DNA from 3 places in the Arthrobacter sp. UC242_113 genome. Region 1 is predicted to be linked to each of the others. Evidence: riboswitches for the same ligand, from Rfam matches in the RefSeq annotation. Region 1 holds a riboswitch; each other region holds the start of a gene.

Region 1 (3,553 bases):
TGAAGCACAACCTCTGGCTGTCCGTCACGCTGCCGGTGATCGTGGGCGCCGCCGCCGCGGTCGACAATCCGGGATCCAATACATGGGCCGGTGGTGCACTCTTCCTGGCGTCCATGGCGGTGCTGATTGGCTTGGCTTCACATGAGCTGTGGCGGCTGGAACCCGGGTACTCCCGGGTCAGGATCCCCATGGCCATCGCGGCGGGCGGAGTGGCATTTTTCTACTTGTGCCGTCTGGTGGTGTTCCTCATCGAAGGGCCCAACGGTCCTGTCTTTGCAACGTACTTCGGGTCCGCAGTGACCACGATGGTCACGATGGTGCTGCTAGTGGTGGTTTCCTTCAGCATGGCGGGGCTGAGCACCGAGCAGCAGACCCGGGCGCTGCGCACGGTCGCCACCCAGGACGGGCTGACGGGCCTCCTGAACCGCAGTGCCTTCCTGGAGGAGGCGTCCGAGGAGCTGGGACGCAGCAAGGCTGCCAACAGCGGCGGCTCGCTGATCCTGGCGGACCTGGACCACTTCAAGTCGGTCAACGACACCTTCGGCCACGCGGCGGGAGACCTTGCACTGCGGGCGTTCGCCCAGGCGTGCAGCGCATCGGTCCGGTCCACGGACCTTGCCGGGCGCTACGGCGGCGAGGAGTTCATCCTCCTGCTTCCTGGCGCGGGCCCCAAGAGTGCGGAAATCATTGCGAGTGAAATCAGCAGGAGGCTGGCAGAGCAGCACATCCCCGAACTGCTGCGGATGCCGACAGTCAGCTACGGCATTTCCACCTATAACGCGAAAACCGCGGACCTCGACGAGGTGATCGCGGCCGCGGACGTCGCTCTTTATGAGGCGAAATCACAGGGGCGGAACCGCACGGTCAGAGGCTGAAGCGGAGATGGCGCGGCTCCTGCCCGCTTAAAGCAGGCGCCGGATCTTAAAGCAGGCACCGGATCCGGAATGCATGGGGGACAATCCGGACCCGGAGATCCTGACTCGCAGCCGGAGTCTGCGGTCTTCATCAGGCGTAGCCAGTGTGTTCCCTACTCCTTGTAGAAAGGTGGGAGCACCTTGGGGGGCCGTGTTCCGCCGCCCCCAAGGCAGCGGAACACGGCGGTTTTTCAGCTCTGCTAGGCCGCGCGCACGAACGTGACGGGACCGGTGGCCGTGAGCCAGGACAGCGGGTGGGCCATGGTGGCGTTGATGCCGTTCATGCCACCGCTGATGACCTTGCCGCCGCCGGCGTAGATCGCCACGTGGCCGGACTGCACAATCATGTCGCCGGGCTGCGGGGTGGAGACAACCCTGCCGTGGCCCAGGAACTGCATCGGCGCGAGGTCACCCACATGGATGCCGGCGGCACCGAGGGCCTTCTCCACCATGGCGGTGCAGTCCTGCGTGATGCCGATCTGGGCGTAGGCGGACGCCAGCATGGTGGCGTTGACGCCTGCGGCGGCCTTGGCGGGGGCCTTCGGCGCGGGAGCCGCAGCCTTAACGGTGACCTTCGGTGCGGGCGCGGGCGCGGGTGCGGCGGCTGCGGCCGGCGCGGCTGCAGCCTTGGCGGGCGCAGCAGCCGGGGCGGCAGTGACGGGGGCGGCGGCAGGGGCCGCAGCTTTCTTCACGGCCGGCTGTTCGACGACAGGCGCTGCCACCACCGGAGCGGGGGTGGACTTGACCGCGGGGCGCTCAAAAGCGATCTTGACGCTGGAGGCGGCGCTCAGGGGAGCCTGGACCTGTCCGGCCGTCGCGGGGGCGCCGGCGGGAGCCTTGGCCTGCGGGGCCGGAGCGTTGGCGGCATTGGCTGCGACGCTGCCGGTGAAGGCCAGGCCGGATGCTGCAAGGATGACCGCAGCACGGCGGCCAGAAATAAAGCGGAACGACATGAAGAAGCCTCTCCCGATGCCTGCGAGGTGAGCTGTCGGATTCGGATGGGAGGCACCCGGCCGCGGTCCTGAGCGTGGTCAGGAACTGTGCGGCTTCACCCCCAAGGCCCGCTTCAAGCGGGCCGAAAAGTGGTTTCCCCGTCTCTGCCGGACATGGGTCTTCGAATGGTTCCTCGGGCTGCGGCAGAGTTAGGCAATCAGCGCGGGAGTGCCTCGTCGGTGAAGAAGGCACGTTTTCCACCGTACGGGAGGCTTTTCCGAATGTCACATTAAGGTAACGGGACCGTGTCGTTTCCTGCCATGCTGATCCGCGTCAGGTAGGGGGCGTGGGAGTCATGAAGTGATAATGCTCACTCTGCGGCGTTGAGCTTCCCGGCCAGACGTTCGCGCATCTGGGTGCTGGCTGAGTTGAGGCCGATCAGTTCCACCTCACGGCCGTGCCTGCGGTACTTCTCCGTGACCGCGTCCAGCACGGCGATGGTGGAGGCATCCCACAGGTGCGAGGCGTGCAGATCGATCACCACCTTGTCGATGTCAGGCTCGGCGTCGCCGGCGTAGTTGAACTGCGTGTAGAGGTCGTTGGAGGAGGCGAAGAACAGCTCGCCGTCCACCGTGTAGGTGGCTGCAGTCCGGCCGTTGAGCTCCACTTCCGTCCGCTCCACGGTGGCAAAATGGGCCACCCGGCGGGCGAACATCGCCATCGCCGCCAGAACCCCGACGCCGACGCCGATTGCCAGATTGTGGGTGACCACCACCGTGCCCACGGTGATCAGCATGACGGCGGTTTCCGACTTGGGCATCCGCTTCAGGGTGGCGGGCGCCACTGAGTGCCATTCGAAGGTGATGGCCGAGATGAAGATCATCACCGCCACGAGGGCGGCCATGGGGATGAGGCCCACGATGTCGCCCAGGGTGACTACCAGCACCAGCAGGAAGACGCCGGCGAGGAACGTGGACACCCGGCTCCGCGCGCCGGAGCCCTTGACATTGATCATGGTCTGCCCGATCACAGCGCAGCCGCCCATGCCGCCCAGGAACCCGGTGATGATGTTGGCCACGCCCTGGCCCCAGGATTCGCGGGTCTTGTTGGACCGCGTATCGGTGATGTCGTCCACGAGCTTGGAAGTCATCAGGGATTCCAGCAGCCCCACGAGCGCCATGGACAGCGAGAACGGGGCGATGGTCTGGAAGGTTTCCCACGTCAGAGGCACCTGCGGGATGAACAGCGTGGGCAGGCTTTCCGGGAGTTGGCCCTTGTCCTGGACGGTGGGGACGTCGATCCCGGCGACCACGGCGAGGACCGTCAGGAGGACGATGGCCACCAAAGGCGACGGCATCGCCGTCGTAATCCGGCGGAAGCCGATGACGATCAGCAGGCCGGCGGCGACCAGCGGATACACGGGCCAGGGGACCCCGATCAGTTCCGGCAGTTGGGCCATGAACACGAGGATGGCCAGCGCGTTCACGAAGCCAACCATCACCGAGCGCGGGATGAAGCGCATGAGCCGGGTGACGCCCAGGACGGCGAGCAGGATCTGGAAGATCCCGGCGAGGATCACCGCGGAGATCAGGTGGTCCAGCCCGTGGCTGCGCATCAGCGGCGCGATCACCAGCGCGACGGCGCCTGTTGCGGCCGAGATCATGGCGGGCCGGCCGCCAACGAAGGAGATGGTCACCGCCATGGTG
Region 2 (3,553 bases), 670 kb from region 1:
CGCCGCCTCAGGTCCCACCACAACAGTGTGCCGGGCACCCGCGGCAGCCGCGAGGGAGCGCTCAAGGAGGGTAGCGCCGTCGTACATCAGGGCAGACTTGGGTGAGCCGCCCAGTCGCGAGGAGCGGCCGCCGGCCAAGATTATTGCGTCAAAGTCCACCCACCCAGAGTAAGCCGCGAAGGCTCAGGCTAGCGTCAGGCTGCTCTTTCCGGAAGCAGGAACGGATCCCACGCCGGTGTGGGCTTTTCCAGCTCCTTGATCTGCCACATGGTGCCCACCGGTGGCGCCGGATCGAACCGGAGCTTCCAGCCCATTTCGCTGGGCGTGTGATCACCCTTGACGTTGTTGCAGCGAAGGCAGGCTGCGACGAGGTTCTCCCAGGAGTCCGCACCGCCCCGCGATTTCGGCTGGACATGGTCTATGGTGTGGGCTGCCTTGCCGCAGTAGGCGCACCGGTGGCCGTCGCGGCGAAGCACACCGCGTCTGCTCACCGCGGTGATCATGTTGTACCGGGGGCGGATGTAGCGGTTGAGGAGAATCACGGACGGACGGCCCATGATGTCCTGCGGCCCGACGACAGGATCGTCGCCTTCGGCCACCACGCTTGCCTTTCCGGTGAGCACAAGGACCAGCGCCCGGCGGAAGGTCACTACCGCCAGCGGTTCATATCCAGCATTCAGAACGAGAGTGCGCATGCACATACCTCTTCACGGCCGCACCCGGCAGAGGCGCGAGGGCCGGCTGCCCTCTGCATGTCCGGGCTATGGATCGACACCATAAGAGTAAACACTCACTAGGCAGATGAGCGAATCGAACACAAGCATCACCATGGCGTGTCGCCGAAAATTCGTGCGGGCACGAGGCAAAAAAGGACCCCCGCCATGCTGGCGGGGGTCCTTCCGTAACGATTGGGTGTCTTAGCCGCCGACGCGGATGAAGACCGGGCCGGAGCCGACGTTTACGCTGAACAGTGCGGTGGTTCCGCCGTTCCAGCCGCCGTGGACGGCCTGGCCGTTGCCGACGTAGACAGCGATGTGGGCCAGGCCCATGCCGCCGTTCTGGTAGTAGGCGAGGTCGCCCGGCTGAGCCTCAGCAGCGCTGACGGTGCGGCCCAGGGACAGGTAGCCTGCCGGCCAGCCGTGGTAGTGGATGCCCACAGCTGCGAGTGCGTTGGTGGCCAGGGCGGTGCAGTCTTGGGAAACGCCCAGCTGCGCGTAGGCGGCAGCAGCGATTGCAGCGCCCTTGCCGCTGGCGGCAGTGGTCTTCGGCGCTGCCGGGGCAGCGGTTTCGACAGCGGCCGTGGTCTGGACTGCGGGGGTGGCTTCAGCAACCGGAGCAGCCTCAACTGCGGGGGCCGCTTCCTGGACCTTGACGACCGGCTTCGGGGCCTCAACGACGGGAGCCGGGGCGGTGGAGACCACCGGCTTCTCGTAGGAGATCGCGATGCTGGATGCAGCAGAGATGGTGGCCGGCGCAACAGACTGGACTTCCAGCGTGGAAGCCGGAACGGATTCGCGCTGAACGTTGGTCTCAGCAGCGTTGGCCGCGATGCCGCTGGTCAGGACAAGACCGGAAGCAGCAGCGATAACTGCGGCCTGGCGGCCCATGCCACCGGCGTTGTCGCCGACGGCCTTGGCAATGACAGCCAGCGAGCTGGTCTTGGTGACCTCGGCGCGGTGCCGTGCAATGGTCGCACGTGTAGTCATGAAAATGTCTCTCTTTCGTGTTCCACGGACCGCGGTAGCAGGACGTGGGTTATCGACGCGCCGGCATCTTGGGGGTAAGCCGGCCCGCCTCGAATCGGATTTTTAGCGAAGGGTGTAAAAAGCGGACGTGCCCGTTGCGGACACCGCGTGCAGCAGAGTGCCGTCCGAGGGGTTCAGCGCGCTGATCATCATGCCGTTGCCAACGTAGATGCCCACGTGGGCGCCGCCGTTCTGCATGACCAGGTCGCCGGGAGCAGGCGTGGAGGTGGGCTTCATGGCGTTCCATGCGTTGACGCGAGGAATGCTGATGCCTGCCTGAGCGTAAACCCACTGGGTGAAGCCGGAGCAGTCCCAGCCGCTGGGGGTGGTGCCGCCCCAGACGTAGGGGTTGCCGATGCCGGTGTACGCGATTGCAGCCAGTCCGGACGCCGCGGCGGATGCCGCACCATCGGTGGACTTGGCGGTGACGGCCTGGGCCGCACCGGTGCTCTCGTCGGTGGCCTGGCCTACGTCGCCCGCCTGGCCCTCATCGCTCGCCTGCGGAGCAATAGTTTCGACGACCGGGGCTGCCACGGTGGTGACGGCAGGACGCTCGAAGGAGACAGTGGCGGTGGGCGCGGCGGTCACAGCAAGCTGCGCGGCCTGGGATCCGGTCTCCGAGGAGGCGGAAACACCAATGTTGGCGTCGGCTGCGTTGGCAGGCATGCCAACGCTCAGGATGAGACCTGAAGCGGCTGCGATAACAGCTGCCTGGCGACCTACTGTGCCGGCATTGGCGCTAACCGCCTTGGACACGGAGTCCAATGGGTTCATACGAACCGTTTGCGCGCGGTGGCGCGCGGCATTGTGGCGTGAAGACACGAAGGTAGCCTCTCCCAATGCCTGCGAGGTGAGCTGTCGGATTCGGATGGGAGTGCACCCGGCCGCTCGGCTTCCTGGGAAGCTTTGCGACTTAACCCCAAGGCCTTCTTGCGAAGACCAAAATTGGTTCCCCCGCCCCTGCCAGACGATGTAATGCGAACGGACCTTGAGCGGTGGCAGAGCTAGGCAATCCACTCAAGAGCGTCAACTTCGGAAAAGTTGACGCGGTTTAGACGGTACAGCAGTTCCGAGCGAATGTCACATTCAGGTCACGGCATGTCACAGGAATGAGAGTGCTCACTCGGTTTGGCTTAGAGCCAGAGGGTGGGATCAACGACTTCCCCGTTGACCATCACCTCGAAGTGGAGGTGGCAGCCGGTGGAGGCGCCGGTGGTCCCGCTCAGGGCAATCGCCTCACCGCGGGTGACCTTTTGGCCAACCTCGACGCTGGAGGACGACAGGTGGTTGTACGTGGTCTCCAAGCCGTTGCCGTGGTCGATGACCACGCGGTTGCCTCCCCCGTACGGATGCCACCCTGAGAACGTGACCTTGCCGCTGGCCGCAGCAAGCACCTGAGTGCCGCACTGGGCGGCGAAGTCCTGGCCGCGGTGGAACTCTCCGGCGCCGCCGGTGATCGGGCTGACCCGGTAACCAAACGGCGAGGACTTGACCAGCGTGGTCAGCGGCCCGCCCAGGGTGCCCACAGAGGCCGCACGGCTGATGCTGCCGGCAGACTGGGCACTCAGGAGCTGCTTAAGCTTTCCGTCCGGGTCTCCGGTGGTGGAGACGGACGTGCGGCTGAAGTCGATCTTTGCTGCCGCTTCCGCCGAGACCTTCGGCTGGGCCGGTGCGGCGGCGGACGCGGATGCCGCTCCCTGCTGCTCTCCGGCAGCCAGGACGGGGCTCGTGGCGGGGACAGTAACAGTCAGCAGCAGGCCGGTGGCAGCAAGGGCCACTCCAGCTTTTTGCCCCACACCACTGGCCGA
Region 3 (3,553 bases), 320 kb from region 1:
GCCTCCCGGCTCTACGCGAAGAACGTGGCCAACCTGCTGGCACTGATGACGAGGGACGGGGCGGTGGCCCCGGATTTCGACGACGACGTGATCGCAGGTGCGTGCCTGACGCACGACGGCGTGGTGCGGCATCCGCCGACCGCGGAGGCTCTCGCGGTGCTCAGCGACGAGTCGGACAACGAACTGGCCGACGAGTTGGCGAATGACCCAGTGAAGGCGTCCGAAAACGAGGGGGTGGTCTGATGGACGGCATCAGCCTGCTGACCATCACCGTGCTTGCGGTGTTTGTCGGCTTCGAAGTGGTGTCGAAGGTTTCCAGCACGCTGCATACGCCCCTGATGTCCGGAGCGAACGCGATCCACGGGATCATCCTGGTGGGTGCCATCATCGTCGCCGGCCAGGCCACGCACCCCTGGGTTCTCGCGGTGGCGCTGCTGGCGGTTGTGCTTGCCACGGCCAACCTGGTGGGCGGCTTTGTGGTGACGGACCGCATGCTGGAGATGTTCCGGGGCCGCAAGCCGGATAAACCGGCGAAGCCAGGTGCCGCGGCAGGTGCCGGTGCCACGCCAGGCGCGGGGACCACCCTGGGTGAAACCAAGGAGAACACGGAGGCCACGCGGTGACCCTCCTCGACCCCAATGTCACCGCCCTGCTCTACCTCGCGGCCGCCGTCTTCTTCATCCTGGCGCTGAAGGGCCTTAACTCCCCGCGCACCGCCCGCCGCGGGAACCTCATCGGCGCCTTCGGTGCGCTCGTCGCCGTCGTCACTGTCTTTTTCTCGACCCGGCTGGACAACGTCCCCCTGATCCTCGGCGCCATTGTGGTCGGTTCCGGTGTGGCCGCCCCCGTGGCCAGGCGCGTCAAGATGACCCAGATGCCGCAGCTCGTCGCCCTCTTCAACGGGGTGGGCGGCGGCGCCGCCGCCCTCGTGGCGCTGCTGGAACTGCCGCATGCGGAGGACGCCTGGGTGCGTGTCGCCGTCGTCTTCACCCTGCTGGTGGGGGCGGTCTCCTTCGCCGGTTCCGCCGTGACGTTCGCGAAGCTGCAGGAGCTCATGACCACTCGCCCCGTGGTGTTCCCCGGCCTGCCGGTGCTCATGGGCGCGGTGCTGCTCGCAGCGGTAGGCGCGGCTGCCGCCGTCGTGCTCGGCGGTTCGTTGGTCCTGGCCCTCCTGCTCTTGCTGCTGGGCCTGGTGGCAGGCGTGCTGCTGGTGCTGCCGGTGGGCGGCGCCGACGTGCCGATCGTCATCTCGCTGCTCAACGCCTTCACCGGCCTGGCGGTTGCGGCGTCCGGCCTGGTGCTGGGCAACGTGCTCCTGGTGGTGGCCGGCACGCTGGTGGGGGCGTCCGGCACCATCCTGACCCGGGCGATGGCCGCGGCCATGGGCCGCAGCGTGGCCGGCATTCTGTTCGGCGCGTTCCGGGGAGGTTCGACGGCGGGATCCACCGCCGTGAGCGACCGTCCGGTCCGCTCGTCGAGCCCGGAGGACGTGGCCGTGCTGCTGGGCTACGCGCAGCGCGTGATCATCGTCCCCGGCTACGGGCTGGCCGTGGCGCAGGGACAGCACACCGCCGCGGAGCTGGCGCAGGCCCTGGAATCCCGGGGTACCCGCGTGGACTTCGCCATCCACCCGGTGGCGGGACGCATGCCCGGGCACATGAACGTGCTCCTCGCCGAGGCAAATGTGCCCTACGAATCGCTCAAGGAAATGGGCGAGATCAACTCCGAGTTCCGCACCGCCGACGTCGCGCTGGTGGTGGGCGCGAACGACGTCGTGAACCCCGCCGCCAAGACCACCGCCGGCTCGCCGATCTATGGGATGCCGATCCTAGAGGTGGCGGACGCACGGCAGGTGGTGTTCCTCAAGCGCTCCATGCGCCCCGGGTTCGCGGGGATCGAGAACGACCTCATGTTCGAGCCGCAGACCACGCTGCTGTTCGGCGACGCCAAGGAGTCCCTGACGAAGGTGCTGGGCGCTGTGAAGGCCCTGTAGGCTGCAGCATCCGGGGCCCGTCCGCACCCTCTCCGACACGCCCTCGTTACTGAAATGTGACTTTGGGTGCCCAAGTGCGATAGCCTCGGCCGGTGCCCTGGTTCCGCTCGGGGCATTCCCGGGCAGAATGCCGAGCCCTGCCGCTGACCGGGATCCGTTCGCTATGACCAACAGGCAGGGACGGGGGAACCACCTTTGTACCGGCCTTGCGCGCCAAGGCCTAGGGGTTAAGTCCAGACGCTCCGCCTAGCGGCGGGCAGGACCGGGTGACTCCCATCCGAACCCGACAGCTCACCCCGCAGGCATGGGAGAGGCACATCAACCATGTCACGTAAGTTCACACCCGCGCGCCACCGCGCCACCCCGACCACGTCCATCGCTTTGCAGGGCCTGCAGTATTCCCTCAAGTCCAACGCCGCCTCGGTTGCCAAGCCGGCGGCTGCCGCCGCCGTCGCTTCCGGACTCCTCTTCGGCGCCGGAGCACCCGCACACGCAGGTGCCTACGCGCCGGAGACGCCTGACGCTGCTGCTGCAGTCCAGTCCGCCGCTGGCCAGGCGCTGGCAGCACCCGCCCAGGCAGTCCCCGCTCCGGTGCAGGCCGCCCCGGCAGTTCCCGCGCCGGCAAGCGGTGGATCTGCTGTTGCCGGCGCGTCGCACACTGTTGTGTCCGGCGACACCCTTGGTGCCATTGCAGCACGCCATGGTGTCGGCCTCGATGCACTCCTCGCAGAGAACGGCCTGTCCCTGGCGTCTGTCATTTACCCCGGCGACCAGATCCTCATCCCGGGACCTGGTGCAGTTGCAGCTCCCGCAGTGCCTGCGGCTCCGGCCGTGCCTGCGGTTCCTGCCGTGCCTGCGGTTCCTGCCGTGCCTGCGGTTCCTGCCGCTCCGGCAGTTCCCGCGGCTCCGGCCCCGGCAGCCCCGGCGTCCTCCGGCATGGGAATCTACAACGCCTCCGCCTCGATTACACCGGCGGCCGCAACCCCGTCAGCCAGTGGGGTGGGTGGAGCCATTGTGGCCTCTGCCCGGGCACAGCTCGGCGCCACCCAGGACTGCACCATCCTGGTGGAACAGGCACTGCGCTCCGTCGGCAAGTCCGTCGGAGACCTCGCGCCCACGCAGTTCTACCAGTACGGCACTCCGGTTTCCGCCCCGCAGCCCGGCGACCTGATGATCAGCGCCGGACACGTCGGCGTCTACATCGGCGGCGGCCAGGCCATCAGCAGCGGCATGAATGGCGTCAACGAAACCATCGTGCACCCGGCCTCCTGGCTCACCGGCTCCACCTACGTGCGGGTGAATGTCTAACAGCGGGACCGCCACACGGGCGATACGGAACACACAGCAGCGGCGGGTGCATCAGCACCCGCCGCTGCGGTGTTTGGTGGCCTCAGAAGGTCTCGATGTGGGACCGCACGTGGGAGCCGTCCGTGCTCAGCCACCCTTTGCCCGCCGCATAGACCAGCATGTTGGCGAAACGATAGTTCCAGCCCATGCCGATCCGTCCGGCGCATTCGCCCCGTATCCAGTCCACGGAAACCAGGACGTCCCCCTCGTCCA

Evidence for each region. A riboswitch is a leader RNA that binds a small molecule or an ion and turns the genes downstream of it on or off. The one in region 1 is predicted to bind cyclic di-AMP.
Region 2: it holds a riboswitch for cyclic di-AMP, as region 1 does, so the genes downstream of both, ACHMXB_RS00265 (C40 family peptidase) here and ACHMXB_RS18270 (NlpC/P60 family protein) in region 1, are expected to answer to the same signal.
Region 3: it holds a riboswitch for cyclic di-AMP, as region 1 does, so the genes downstream of both, ACHMXB_RS16810 (LysM peptidoglycan-binding domain-containing protein) here and ACHMXB_RS18270 (NlpC/P60 family protein) in region 1, are expected to answer to the same signal.

Annotation. Positions count from the first base shown of each region.
Region 1 covers NZ_CP171968.1:4,013,225-4,016,777, forward strand. The annotation lists gene ACHMXB_RS18265 (diguanylate cyclase) at 1-875, shown strand, start outside; gene ACHMXB_RS18270 (NlpC/P60 family protein) at 1,115-1,867, opposite strand; cyclic di-AMP (ydaO/yuaA leader) riboswitch at 1,871-2,073, opposite strand; gene ACHMXB_RS18275 (SulP family inorganic anion transporter) at 2,218-3,553, opposite strand, start outside.
Region 2 covers NZ_CP171968.1:59,701-63,253, reverse strand. The annotation lists gene ACHMXB_RS00280 (molybdenum cofactor guanylyltransferase) at 1-159, opposite strand, end outside; gene ACHMXB_RS00275 (HNH endonuclease) at 195-695, opposite strand; gene ACHMXB_RS00270 (NlpC/P60 family protein) at 918-1,706, opposite strand; gene ACHMXB_RS00265 (C40 family peptidase) at 1,809-2,411, opposite strand; cyclic di-AMP (ydaO/yuaA leader) riboswitch at 2,572-2,756, opposite strand; gene ACHMXB_RS00260 (M23 family metallopeptidase) at 2,879-3,553, opposite strand, start outside.
Region 3 covers NZ_CP171968.1:3,690,771-3,694,323, reverse strand. The annotation lists gene ACHMXB_RS16825 (Re/Si-specific NAD(P)(+) transhydrogenase subunit alpha) at 1-243, shown strand, start outside; gene ACHMXB_RS16820 (NAD(P) transhydrogenase subunit alpha) at 243-623, shown strand; gene ACHMXB_RS16815 (NAD(P)(+) transhydrogenase (Re/Si-specific) subunit beta) at 620-1,993, shown strand; cyclic di-AMP (ydaO/yuaA leader) riboswitch at 2,143-2,311, shown strand; gene ACHMXB_RS16810 (LysM peptidoglycan-binding domain-containing protein) at 2,318-3,301, shown strand; gene ACHMXB_RS16805 (hypothetical protein) at 3,384-3,553, opposite strand, start outside.